3 regions of the Paraclostridium tenue genome follow, and region 2 is predicted to be linked to each of the others. Evidence: riboswitches for the same ligand, from Rfam matches in the RefSeq annotation. Region 2 holds a riboswitch; each other region holds the start of a gene.
What was found. Region 2 has a riboswitch for cyclic di-GMP ahead of ABFX13_RS04680 (flagellar basal body protein). Riboswitches for the same ligand answer to the same signal wherever they lie in the genome.
Positions count from the first base shown of each region.

Region 1 (4,751 bases), on a different contig from region 2:
AGTGGATGAACTTTAACCTCATTTGATAAAGTATTTAACTTTTCTATTGTATTAAATTCCTCACTTACAGTATCCATTAATCCATTTGTGAATAGTCTTTTCATCTTATCAGATACATTATCTTCTTTATATAATCTTATATCTGAAATTGATGCCCAATTATCATGTGCATTATCAAATACAAATTTAACTCTTTTTGCTTTAGTCTTGTCAAATTGTATCTCTAAAATATCACTAGTTACTGTATATCCACCTTCACTTATCTTTTGGAAGTTGTTCCCCGAACTAACTGGAGATACATATACGCTAAATTCTTTCGCAAATCCTTTTCCTGAATTTCTTGATTTATAAGTTAATCGATTTATTAAAGTAGCTTCTTCTAAAGTTAATATTACTTCATTTTTAAATGAGTCACTATTTGGTTTTCCAGTTTCCCAGTGAGTATTTACATCTTCATCAACCGCATATTTTATTGCAGAGCCTGCATATTGCCCTCCATTATTACTTATAGAAATATCTTTAATTCTATATACATCATCATATGCTTTTATATATTCTGTATAAAAAGGTGTAAATTTAGATACATTAGAAGTACCTGCTTGAACTTTTCCATAATCAACTAATTCTTTCGCAATCTCCAACTTTTCTATATACTCATTTTCAAATGGGTGGCCCTTTACTTCTTTCATTAATCCTTCTATTGCAGCGATAGTAGCAAATTCTGGATTAACTTCATTAGTATCTTCATTTACAAATAATCTATCTATCTTTTCCTTTAATTCATCTTGCTTATATAGTCCAAACTCAGAGGCTAAAGCCCAATTCTCATAACCTTTCTTAAATACAAACTTAATTCTTCTAAGTTTGGTTGGCTTAAACTTTATTTCTAAAGTATCTTTTGTTATATTAGCTTCACCAGATGTTATCTTCTCGAAAGTATCTCCATTAGAAGTTCTAGATGCATATATGTCAAAACTTTGAGCAAATCCTCTAGAGTTTAAACTTGTGTACATAATTCTATCTATAGTAGTTAATTCATCTAAAGTCATAACTACTTCGTTTGTATGGCTACTAGTATTTTGTTTTCCTGAGTGCCAGTTAGTATTTACATCACCATCCATAGCCCTTTGGATAACATTAGAAGCATAATTCCCCCCATTTGTAGTTATACTTGTTACTTTATTCATAGGTATTTTAAATAATTCATCATATTTAACTAATCTTTCATCATTAAATGATTTAAATTTTGATACCTTTGATTGTGTGAATTCTAAAGCTTTATTTTCTAAAATTATTCTAGCATTATCGATATCTTCTTTTATATTATTATATAGTGGATGAGTGCTTGCTTCTCTATCAAATGCATCTAACTTTTCTATAGTGTTAAAATCAGGACTTATTTGTTTTTTTGATTCATTTGTAAATAACTTATCCATTTTATTAATTATATTGTCTTCCCTATAAAACCAAAACTCTGATGCACTTGCCCATCCTTGATTGGCTTCTTTAAATACAAATTTAAATTTTTTAGCTGTAATAGTATCAAATTTAAATTGAAGCATATTTCCTGTTACAGAATGACTTCCTGTTGCCATAAGCTTGAAATCTTCATCTTCACCACTTATAGATGCATAAATCTCAAACCTAGTCGGAAATCCTTTGCCTCTAGCTCCATCTTGTCTAGTAGCATAGGCTATCCTATCAATAGATTCTATATCTTTAAACTCTACTACTACTTCATTTTTAAAAGACTCAGTGTTTTGTTTTCCAGTTTCCCAGTGAGTTGACATGTTATTGTCTATAGCTTTATCTATAGAACTAGATGAGTACTGTCCCCCATTATTTGAAATTGATTTAATCTTATCTTTAGAAACTCTATATTTTTCATTATAATTTTCAAACTCACTATAATTATTTAGATTAAAAGGTGAAATTTTAACTTGATTTGCCACACTTTTTTTTATTAGTTTGGCCTTATCTGTTATAACTTCATCAGCAAATACATTTATTACTGGTGATATGTTTGTTGCTATTAAAGATACTGCCAATACAGATGATATTTTTTTCTTCATAATACTCTCCCTAATTTTTAAATTTTGTAATTATAAAATAAACCCTGATTTTTATAATAAAAAAACTACCCTCTAAAGGGTAGTTGCCAGCAAAATTAAACATCATAAAAGTTTCATGACCAAACTAATATACGACCATAAATTTATCATGTAAAAACAAAGAATAACTATTCTTTGGCAACTGGCTGGCATAGTTATAATTACCTTAGCCCCTTTAGCTTTGCGTCTCTAGATTTCCCTAGATTTGCCATATTGAATTATTTTTCTACAATTATTATACAATATTTCTCAATTTAGTAAATACTTTTATTTTAATTTTATAAAAATTTAAACAATTTTTTATCTTTCAACAAAAAATGTGCTGACTATGAAATAGACAGCACATTAAAATTTACTTTTTCCCAAATATATTTTCTCCTACTTCTGCTTCAAACTGTTTAACATACAATGAGTGATAATATTTCTTTTGTTTTAATAATTCTTTATGACTTCCCTTTTCTACTATCTTACCATCTCTAACAACCAATATAATATCTGCTTTTCTTATCGTAGATAATCTATGAGCAACTAAGAAAGATGTTCTATCTTTAAGTAAGTGAGAAATAGCATTTTGAATAATTTGTTCTGTTTCAGTATCTATAGATGAAGTAGCTTCATCAAGTACAAATATCCTAGGATTTGCAAGAACTGCTCTAGCAAAAGATATAAGTTGCTTTTCTCCTGTTGATAAATTAGAACCACCTTCTCCTACCTGAGAATCATAACCTTTTTCCATATTCATAATTATCTTATGAGCTGATACTATTTTAGCTGCATTTTCTACTTCTTCATCAGTTGCATCAAGCTTTCCATAACGTATATTTTCTTTTATAGTTCCTGAAAATAAATGTGGATTTTGAAGAACATAACCAATATTATTGTGTAACCATAACTGAGATCTTTCTCTATAATCTTTTCCATCTATTAATACTTTTCCTTTAGTAGGTTCAAAGAATCTACAAGCTAAGTTTACCAAAGTACTTTTACCTGAACCTGTTTCACCAACTAAAGCTATTGTAGTTCCTGCTGGTATTTTAAGATTAAAGTTTTCATAGATATATTCATCTCCGTCAGGGTATTTAAAATATACATCTTTAAATTCTATATCACCTTTAATTTCTTCCCAATTTTCTTTTTTAGGATTAAATGAATCTCCATACTTTTTAATTACTTCTTCACTATCAACTATATCCGGAGTTCTTTCTAATAATCCAAAAACTCTTTCTATATTTGCTTGAGTAGCTATAAATTCTGATATATTTTTAGCTAATTGTTGAATTGGTTCAAATATACTTATTGCATAAGATATAAATGCTGATAATGTACCTATTTCCATTAAATCGTTTATAACTAAGTTACCACCTCTATCAAGAACAAATGCCACAGCTAGTGAACTAAAAAATAGTATAATTGGCATATATATAGCATTTAATTTTGTAGCTCTTATACTTGTTTTATACATTTTATCTGTTATTTTAGAAAAATCCTCTAGGTTTTTATTTTCTATTACAAGTGTTTTAGAAGTAATAGAGCCTGTTATTCCTTCATTAAATGCTCCCGTTATTTTTGAGTTTATTTTTCTTACATCTCTATTTACATTTAGTATTTTATTTTGAAAATAAACTGTAAGTATTGCTATAAATGGTACTATTGCTATTACATACATAGCTAATTTTGCATTTAGCATAAACATTGCTATAAATACTCCTAATACATAAGTAATAGACCAAAACAAATCAACAAGTCCCCATGCTACCATCGACCCAATTTTATTAGTATCACTCATTACTCTAGCTATTATATAGCCTACTGGTGTAGTGTTATAATATGAAAATGAAAGTTTTTGCAAGTGCATAAATGTAGCTCTTTTTAAATCCTTGCCTATATTCATTTCTAAATACATTGAAAGCCTTGTAAATATTATTACAAATATTACTTGTAAAACTATGGCTAGTATATATACAATTACAAAATTATTTATTCCTTTTGTACTCATAGGAGTTATAAAATTATCTATTGCATACTTTTGAAATATTGGAAACATTACGTCTACAAATGCAACAAATAAGTTTGCTAATATAGCACATATAAAATGTAATTTGTATTGTTTTAAAAATGGATTTAGCTTTTTCCATATATTTATAGAAAAGCTTCTTTTATATTCTTCTTCATCAAAACTCATTATTTTTCACCTCCTGTATCTTCATTTAAGGTGTCTGTTAGTTCACTTTCCACACTTGATTGCATATCGTAAACTTTTTTGTATAATCCATTTGTTTTTATTAAAGATTCGTGATTGCCACTTTCTATTACTTTTCCATCATCTAAAACTATAATATTATCACAACTCATAAGTGTAGTTATACGATGAGATATTATTATTACAGTACTGTCTTTTACATGTTTTTTTAATTCCTGTCTAATCTTTGCATCTGTTTCTGTATCTACTGCAGATAGTGAGTCGTCAAATACTATTACTGGACTATTTTTTATTAATGTTCTAGCTATTGCTACTCTTTGCTTTTGTCCACCAGATAAAGTTACTCCTCTTTCTCCTACTATAGTGTCATAGCCTTTACTAAAACCTAGTATATTCTCATGAACATGTGAAACTTGAGAAACGTGTTTTATAGATTCAAA
Region 1 is NZ_BAAACP010000011.1:20,516-25,266, reverse strand. It holds gene ABFX13_RS09645 (NPCBM/NEW2 domain-containing protein) at 1-2,072, opposite strand, end outside; cyclic di-GMP riboswitch class I at 2,246-2,331, opposite strand; gene ABFX13_RS09640 (ABC transporter ATP-binding protein) at 2,464-4,293, opposite strand; gene ABFX13_RS09635 (ABC transporter ATP-binding protein) at 4,293-4,751, opposite strand, start outside.
Region 1: another riboswitch for cyclic di-GMP. It lies ahead of ABFX13_RS09645 (NPCBM/NEW2 domain-containing protein); the one in region 2 lies ahead of ABFX13_RS04680 (flagellar basal body protein).

Region 2 (4,751 bases):
GCCTTCATAGCCTGATCAACATCACTTAAGTTAGAAGTATTTATATTTCCATTTTCATCAATTAAGCCTTCTGATAGTAGTTTCATATTTTGATCTATTACTTCTACATTTTGTTTAGGTACATTGTCTGTACTTGCGGAAACTAAACATATAATAGATCTTACTTGAGCTGGTTTTAGAGTTTCACCTGGATTTAAATTTAAATAAACTGCAGCTTTTCCTGGTACTGTTTCATTTGCAAAAACTGATTTTTCTCCTTCAGTTATATGTACTCTAGCACTTTCTACTTGTGGAAAAACTTTTATAGTTTTTTCAATCTCCCCTTGAAGCATACGTTGTTTTTTTATTTGGAACTCTTCATCTGTCATACCAAATGATGAACCCTCATCCATTATTTCAAATCCTTTTGAACCATTTGATACATTAGAAGACAATTCCATTCTCAATTTATCTACATCTTTTTTAGGAACTAATATACTATTTCCTTCTATCTTGGTATCCACTTTTTTCGATTCAAGTTCTTTAGTTACCGCTGCTGCATCACTAGATTCTAGTCCTGAAAATAAAACTCCATACTTGTTTGCTCTTGAATAACTTATCCCAAATACTATTGCTAGAATTAAAGATATAATCGCAACTACTATTGCTATTTTTTTCTTTTTAGATAAGGTACCAAACTGTTCTTTTTTAACCAACACAAAATCTTTTACTTTTTGTGGTAATTCCTTTATATTCATCTAAAATTCTCCTTGCTATAAAGTTATAATTGAACTCTATTTAGCTCTTGATAAGCTTCATATACCTTATTTCTAACTTCAATCATTAATTGCATTGACATCTGAGCTTCTTGAGCAGATATCATTACATCATGCATAGAAACATCGCCTCCTTTTAAAAGGCTCTCAACTTTCTTATTTGCATCTACTTGCTTGTCATTAACTTTATCTAATGCATCCTTTATTACATTAGAAAAGTTACTTTCTTTTTCTACACCTTTACTTTTTGTAGCTTTTAACAAATCATTATTTGTTAAGATGTTGTTTACTCCGCTTATAGCACCTATTCCAGTCATAAATCCACTCCTTTTTATCTACCTATTTCTAATGCTTTAGATATCATATTTTTTTGTGCGTTTAATGTATCTATATTAGACTCATAAGCCCTTGAAGCAGTCATTAAATCTGCCATTTCCACTAATATATCTACATTAGGGTATTCTACATAGCCTTGTTTATCTGCATCGGGATGATTGGGTTCATATAGTTTTCTAAGTGGCGACTTATCTTTTTCTATAGAGACTGCTTTTACTCCAAGCATTCCTAACTTTTTGTCGTAATTTTCCTCAAACACAGGAACTTTACGTCTATAAGCTCCACCTTCTTTAGTTCTAGTAGTCTTCATATTGGCAATATTAGATGAAACTATATCCATCCTTAAACGCTCTGCTGATAAAGCACTTTGACTAATTCGCATTCCTCCAAAAATACTCATCTAATTACCTCCCTGTTATGACACTTCTAGCCATTCCTAATTTTATATTAGTTAAAGTTATAAGTGCATTGTATTCAAGGCTTGCAGCTGCTTGATTAACTTTCTCGTTCTCTAAATCAACATTGTTGCCATCTACTCTCATCTTTGTGTTTTCATCTGTTTTGACTTCTATTTTTGGTTTTTTATTTATAGAGTCTTTCAATGTTTCTTCAAAGTTTACATACTTTCTCTTATAATTTGGAGTATTAATATTTGCAATATTGTTAGCAATGACTCTACTTCTAAGTTCTGTTGCATCTAACCCCATCTTGATTAAACTATATGTTTCCATTATTACCTCCTTTTTAGAATAAAAAAAACTACTCTTAAAGAGTAGTTTAATCACTTTTATAATATATCAATGATTGCTAATCGTATTATATAAATTAAAATTAAAATCAGAAAATAAAATATACCTACTTAATGTATAAGTCAAAATCAAATAAATATTTTCTAGTTCTAATATATCTAATAATCTAAGATTAAATATTTAAATGTTTTTGTATACTTATAAAATCATCTTAAGGTATATTAAAAAATCCAATAAATGCTTATATACATTTATACATATTTTTTGATTTTATTTGTAAATTATATAATTATCCATAATTCACGATTTTCATTTTATCAATGATAACAAAAAGTTTATTAACTCTTTGGCAGCTGGCTGGCGTAGTTTATATAAACATTAGCCCCTATAGTTTTGCGTCACTAGATTTCTCTAGATTTGCCTTTGAATATCATTATTCGACTTATATTTCTATTTTATACTATAATTCGACTTAATTCAAGCATTTACTTTAAATTCTAATTTTTCCAACAAATGGTAATTTTCAATATTGTTTTAAAATTAATTTTAAGATATCAAATTATATTAAAATTTACTTTAAAGTGATATGATTTTTTTTAATACTTTAATAAATAGTTTTATAATTAAACATTTATATCTTTTATTAAATTTTATTTTGCATAATTTAATTTTAATTATTTAATTTTTATTATATACAAATTTTAAATACATTAAAATTTGTATACAATATATATTAGAAATAATTCTCAATAATATCTTCTTTTATAAAATTATGAACTTTTTTGCCACAACTTCCATCAGAATTTACGATAACAGTATGTAAAGCTTTTAAACGTCTTTGTTTTTGTTTATCATTTTTTGTTACAACTAAATCGATAAATTTCTCAACTGTCATTCCATCTTCTCCAACTATATAGTTAGCAAAAATATCAAATACATTTTCACTGTAGTATTCTTTTACTAAATCTATATCATATATTAAAACAGGTTTACCTGTAGCCATATATTCAATTAAAACTGATGATCTGTCTGTTATTAAAGCATCAGAAACCTTAAAAGCCTCATAGTAACTTGGTGTATTATCTATAACTATATTTGCAGTAGCTTTTGATGATTCTAATAAATGGCTATATCTTTCATAACACTCTGGAGCTTTAGACTTAACATATGTAAGTTCTAGAGGGTGTGGTCTATAAATAAGACCATATTGTTGATTATTTTTTATAAGTTCAAAAACTTCTTCGATCTCATCTAAAACTTCGTGTCTACCATTTATTACTTTCATAAGATTTGTAGTCCATAAAAATACAGTTTTATCTTTAAATTTATCTTTATAATATTGGCTTATTTCTTGCTTTTCTAAACTATTTACTAAAGCATCAAACTTAGGTGATCCTAAAGATAAAATTTTTTCTTTTTCTAGCCCGCTTGCTTCTGCAATAACTTCAAACGAAGGCGATTGTACAACAACTTTATCAAAACTCCTCGTTGCTATTAAGTTATAAAAATTTATATAAAAAGAAACAGGGTAAGTTCCTAATATCCCATAAGTTATATAAACTAACATGTCTGTATGCTTTTTAAGATTATAAGAAAAATATTCGCTAACCACTTGAGTAGCAGTATTGTATTCATCGTATTGATTATGTACATATATAATATCTGGTTTTAATGATTCTAAGTCAAATTCTCTATAATCAATAACAGGGACATAATCTGGTAGTAAATTTCCTTCATAAGTTAATATTTTCTCTACTTCTCCATTTTCCTTTGAAATTAATCTAAAATAAGGTATTGGCACTACATAGCAATTGCAATTTTCATCTTCACTTGCAGCCTTCCATACACTCTCAAGACTATTCCACATAAAAGCATTATATGGCATAAAAACAATATCAAGTTTTTTATTAACTTTTTCTTGAATTATTTTTATCATTTCAAATAAATGCGCAATAGTTTCATCACAAGCTAATATCTTATTTTCAATGTGATTTTCATGAATACCAATAATATTGTTATAAACTTCTATCGATAATCTATTTAGCTGTTCATCACACTTTTTAACATTATTTAATGCATTTTTAATTGAAACTATCGCTTGTAGTGATATCTCACTCATAAACATGTAATCTGAATCTATATTATTTTTTATATATGTAAGCCCTTCAATTAGAGTTTCTAACAGTTCTAACATTTGTTGCTTTTTATTTATTTTCATAAAATCACATCACTTTCTATTTAAATGTCTTAACTCAGCCCTTGAATAATTATTTTCTCATTAATATAAAATAATGTCTTCCAATATCTGAATATTATTTTATCTCAGTTAAAAATCTCTCGTTTTAAACAACTTCAAATCTATTATCTATAAATTCATCTATAGTTGTATATATTGTTTTATATTCAGCCTTTAATTCTTTAGAATAAAGTTTTTCTAGTATAAGCTGACTTTGAGTAGCTATAAACTAGCATACATATATAATTGATTTTTTATCTAGTATTTTCAATATATTATTAAAATTATTTTTTAGTTTTTTATCCTTTGTATACATAGATGCTACAGCTAACAATACAGTATCAAAGGTACATTTTCTTTTATTATTTTTAACAAATAGTCCATATGTAATAATTATACTTAGATTTATTATTTCTTACTAAATTAGGAATTTTTTTATTTTTCATTAATTTTACCTGCTCTTTTTAATCTGCTATTTATTTATAACCATTTTTAAACCATTCTAAAGCTTCTTGATATTCTTGCATATTGTCAATTTCTTTTAAATTGACTGGAACTGCTTTTAGTGGTAAGTTTGGCGTGATAAGTTTATATACATGATCACTTCCACACTTAAGTTTTTCAGATGATACTTTAAGTAGACCTGTCCATTCATACTCTCCACTTTCTCTTGAA
Region 2 is NZ_BAAACP010000004.1:94,422-99,172, reverse strand. It holds gene fliF (flagellar basal-body MS-ring/collar protein FliF) at 1-737, opposite strand, end outside; gene fliE (flagellar hook-basal body complex protein FliE) at 761-1,072, opposite strand; gene flgC (flagellar basal body rod protein FlgC) at 1,087-1,491, opposite strand; gene ABFX13_RS04680 (flagellar basal body protein) at 1,496-1,822, opposite strand; cyclic di-GMP riboswitch class I at 2,186-2,272, opposite strand; gene ABFX13_RS04675 (CDP-glycerol glycerophosphotransferase family protein) at 2,574-4,058, opposite strand; gene ABFX13_RS04670 (NTP transferase domain-containing protein) at 4,553-4,751, opposite strand, start outside.

Region 3 (4,751 bases), on a different contig from region 2:
ATTATATGTAACAGTAAACTGCCCTGTTTGATCTATCTTAATATCAGTCAGCCTCGAATCTAATTTGTCTTTCACATGCATTGTATTCTTTAAAAAGTGTCCTGCTGAATCAAATGCTATTTTATATTCTATGTTTTGATCCTTTTCATCATTAGTTATATTAGTTTTATTTACAGTTTTATAGACATTTATAGCCCCTGCTCCTGCTGCTAACTTAACTGTAGCACTAGAATCATTATTTTTCCCATTATATGTTAATTTTGCTTTATTTACATATCTAATGTCTTTTGGAGGATTTGGTAATATCAAAGTATTATAATTAACAGAATAGCTATCATTATATATATCCCCAAGATCTATTTTTAGAGAATCTTTTTCAGCTATAAGTTTTCCAAATTTTAAAAGATCATTAGTTATATCTCTATCTACTCCACTTTCATAGTCATGTTGAATTATACTTATACTATTTTTATCTAAAACCATTCCCTCTGGAATTTGGTCCTCAAAGTAAGCATCACCCATTTGTCCGTTTTGATCTCTATTTATTTCTACATAGTATCTAACTGGTTTATTTATATCTGTTATAAGCCCTTCTCCCTTAGAGTCTCGTGGTAAATATGAACCTTTGTACATAAGTGGATTTGATCCTCCACCTGTTGATTCTTCTCTACCTTCACCTGTTAATGTAACAGTTTCTGTATCTCCATTAGTATTTATAACAATAGGGTATTCTCCATCTTTAATATTTTTATCACCAACCATTGTTACACTTAAATATCCCTCTAATGCATTTTTTATATTATCATTAAATATTAACTTTAATACTCCAGTATTAGGATTATATTCTTGCCCTGAAAAATGCTTATCTGAACATACTGGGTTAACATCTCTAAAGATCTTAGGCAGTGTTATAGTAATACTATCTCCTGGGGTAATTTTGCTTGGATCTTTAATTTTATAATCAATTCTGAAAGTTTTAATCATACCTGCTCTTACAGTATAATCATCAAATGTTGCACTTGTTATTTCAACTGAAGGACTATTAGATACATCTTCAGCATATACCATTATCCCTGGTGAAATAAGATTTAAAATCATACTAAACACAAACACTAAACTTAATATTGCCTTATTTTTTCCTTTTCTCAAATGATCACCTCTTTTTTTCAATAAAAAAAGCTATACTTACATGTTTGTAAATATAGCCGGTTGCATCACTAACTCCATATATCCCAGATGCCCACATACAGAATATACTTCTTCGTTTCTTGTTTATTAAATTTTAGAACAAAAAAGGCTATACCTACAGTTTGTAAATATAGCCGGTTGCATCACTAACTCCATATATTCCAGATGCCCACATACAGAATATACTTCTTCGTTTCTTATTTGTTAAATTTTAGAACAAAAAAAGCTATATCTACAATTTGTAAATATAGCCGGTTGCATCACTAACTCCATATATTCCAGATGCCCACATACAGAATATACTTCTTCATTTCTTATTTATTTAATTTTACTAAAATAGTTTATCAAATTTCGACACTATTTTCAATATTATTATTAATTTACTTATAAATCTAACAATTAGAATTATCTCTTCTTACTTTAACTAATTTTTTCTTTATACTTATTTCTTTATATTTTTTTAAAAACATTTCACCTTTATGATTTAATAAGTCAACATAAGAGCATAAGTCACAAACTTCTATAACACCTATATCTTCATTATTTATGCCTTCAATATTACTAAAAGTCCCAACAATATCTAAAACTCTTATTTTCTTCTTTTTACCTGCATTTAAGTATATTCTAGTTACTTCACTATGAACTTTTTTATCTTTCTTTTTTACCTTCTTGTTATTTAATAATATACTTGAAGCTTTCTCAAACTTAGCTTTTCCTTTTGTTATATCTTCACTACTTAATTCATTAATAATGTTTATTTCATGACCAGTATATTTTATTATCTCATCTATATATTTTTTATCTTTTTCATTAACCATAGTTATAGCTTTTCCATACTTATCTTTTCTTCCTGTTCTTCCTATTCTATGTATATAATTTTCTTTATCTGTAGGAACATCGTAATTTATAACTAAAGATACATCATCTATATGTATTCCTCTACTTGCTACATCTGTACTAACTAAAATATTATACTTACCTTCTTTAAAATCTTTGATTACAAATATACGCTTTTCTTGAGACATATCTCCATGAAGTTGTTCAACTAAAAAGTTGTCTTTTTTCATCTTGTTGTATAATTTAGTTACTCTATCTTTAGTATTTAAAAATACTATAGTAGTTTTGGGATTATGATAATATATTATATTTTTTAATGAATTATATTTTTCTTCTTCTTTTAAATAAACTAGCTTTTCTTCTATTTGTTTTTTATCTAGTTCTTCATCATTTTCAATTTCTATCATACTGTGATTTATCATATATTTATTGTATATATATGATATATCTTTATCTATAGTTGCTGAAAATAATCCTATGGCAGTCTCTTTAGGTATGTTATTAAATATAAACTCCATATCATCTATAAATCCTTTATTAAGCATTTTATCAGCTTCATCTATTATAAAATAATTTATATTATCTAAGTTTATACTACCTCTATTTATATGATCTATTACTCTTCCAGGTGTAGCAACTACTACATGAACTCTTTGTTTTAGTTCATTTATTTGCTCTTTTATAGGTTGTCTTCCAAATATTGCACTACATCTAATTTTTTTTAGTCTTCCAATATTAGATATTTCTTCTTTTACTTGTATAGCTAATTCTCTTGTTGGTACAATTATCAATGCTTGTAGATTTTTATTGTTAATATCTATTTTTTCACATATTGGTATTCCAAAACTTGCAGTTTTCCCACTACCAGTTTTTGATTTAACAACTATATTTTCTTTATTTAAAAGTTTTGGAATTGATTCACATTGAACTTTAGACGGAATATTATACTCAAGATTATAAATGGCTTTTATTATATCTTTATCTAAATTAAAATCTTTAAAATTATTAATCATTACTACCACCTTACTTATCTAAATTAAAATTTTTATAGCTATTTATTATATCATATCTTTAAAGTAATAAATCTTTTTTAATATATTAAACTTATTATCTCTTAAATATTTAATTTCATAATATTATATATTCATAAAAAACAACTTTACTTAATAAAATTTAATATAAGTTATTATTTTATATTAAAAATTTTATTATTTTAAAGGAGAATTAAAATTATGTTTGAAATGATAAAACACACTTATAATAATAGATCTATAGCTAGATTGGACTTAGATAACATTATTCACAATCACTTATACCACAATTGCCCTATGGGAAAGGTATCTGCAAATCTTATTTATGATAATTATAATAATGTAGTTGGAAAAGTTGATGAAAATGGACTTATATATTCTAACCTAGACTCAAATCCTATAGGAAAAGTTTTAGACAATGGATTTATATATAAAAACAATGATTTAGTTGGAAAAATTAAATATCCTAAAACATTATCTCCTTACTTAGCTGGAGCTTCATATTTATTATTAATCCATGAAAATAGATAATAAAAAAGATGACTAATATAAACTAGTCATCTTTTTTATTATTAAATTTATTGATATTGTTTTTTTAATATATTTTTAAACTCAAAAAATTCAAGTGGTTTAAAATACACATATCCTTGTATCATATCACAATTAAATTGTTTTAATATATTTACTTGCTTATTATTTTCTACACCTTCACAAACTACTTTAAAATTAAACTTTTTAGCTAATCTAATTATGGTTTTTACAAATATAAAAGTTTTTTTATTTTCCTCTAAATCTATTATCATGCTTCTATCCAATTTTAATATATCTATATCTATTAATTTTAAATTTGATAATGTAGAAGTGCCTGTTCCAAAATCATCCATAGAAACTTTTATTCCTAATTTTTTAATTTGATATATTTTATTATTTATATATTCAATATCATTTAGTGCTGCTGTTTCTGTAATTTCAATTTCTATTAATTCAGGTTCTACATCATATTTTTTAATAGTTTGTTTAATAGATTGAATCAAATCAGCTCTGTATAGTTCTACTCTTGATAAATTCACAGATATTGGAACTACTTTTTCACCTTTTAATTTACATTTTTTTATATCTTTACAAACTTCTTCAAGTACCCATTTTCCTATTAAATTTATGTTTCCATTTTTCTCTGCTATTGGTATAAATACATTTGGACTTATAAATCCTTTTTTATTATGATTCCATCTTATTAATGCCTCTGCCCCAACTATCTTTTCATTATGTATATCTACCTTAGGCTGATATACAACTTTAAATTCTCCTGATTCTAGGCCTTTTTTTAATTCACTTTCAACTATAATTTCTTGATTGATTCTATTTTTTAAAGCTTCATCATATATATAATATGGTTTATTTTTAATCTTTTTTGATTCTATCCTAGCTATATTTGCATTGTCTATAATTTTATCAATTTCTTCATTAGCATTTTCTATTATATAAGCTCCCATGTTTAATTTTAAATTTAAATCACTATTATTTGAGCAAACAATATTTAGATAATCATGTAGTTTCATTAAAAACTTTTCCAAATCTAATTCTTTATCTAATTTAAACATCAAAGCAAATATATTATTAGAAATTCTTCCATGTATATTTTCAAATTTTAAAATAGTTAATTTTTTACTTATATACTTTATAAGATTATCGCCC
Region 3 is NZ_BAAACP010000015.1:1,194-5,944, forward strand. It holds partial or broken gene ABFX13_RS11440 (MSCRAMM family protein) at 1-1,149, opposite strand, end outside; cyclic di-GMP riboswitch class II at 1,195-1,278, opposite strand; cyclic di-GMP riboswitch class II at 1,312-1,395, opposite strand; cyclic di-GMP riboswitch class II at 1,429-1,511, opposite strand; gene ABFX13_RS11445 (DEAD/DEAH box helicase) at 1,581-3,038, opposite strand; gene ABFX13_RS11450 (hypothetical protein) at 3,258-3,587, shown strand; gene ABFX13_RS11455 (bifunctional diguanylate cyclase/phosphodiesterase) at 3,635-4,751, opposite strand, start outside.
Region 3: another riboswitch for cyclic di-GMP. It lies ahead of ABFX13_RS11440 (MSCRAMM family protein); the one in region 2 lies ahead of ABFX13_RS04680 (flagellar basal body protein).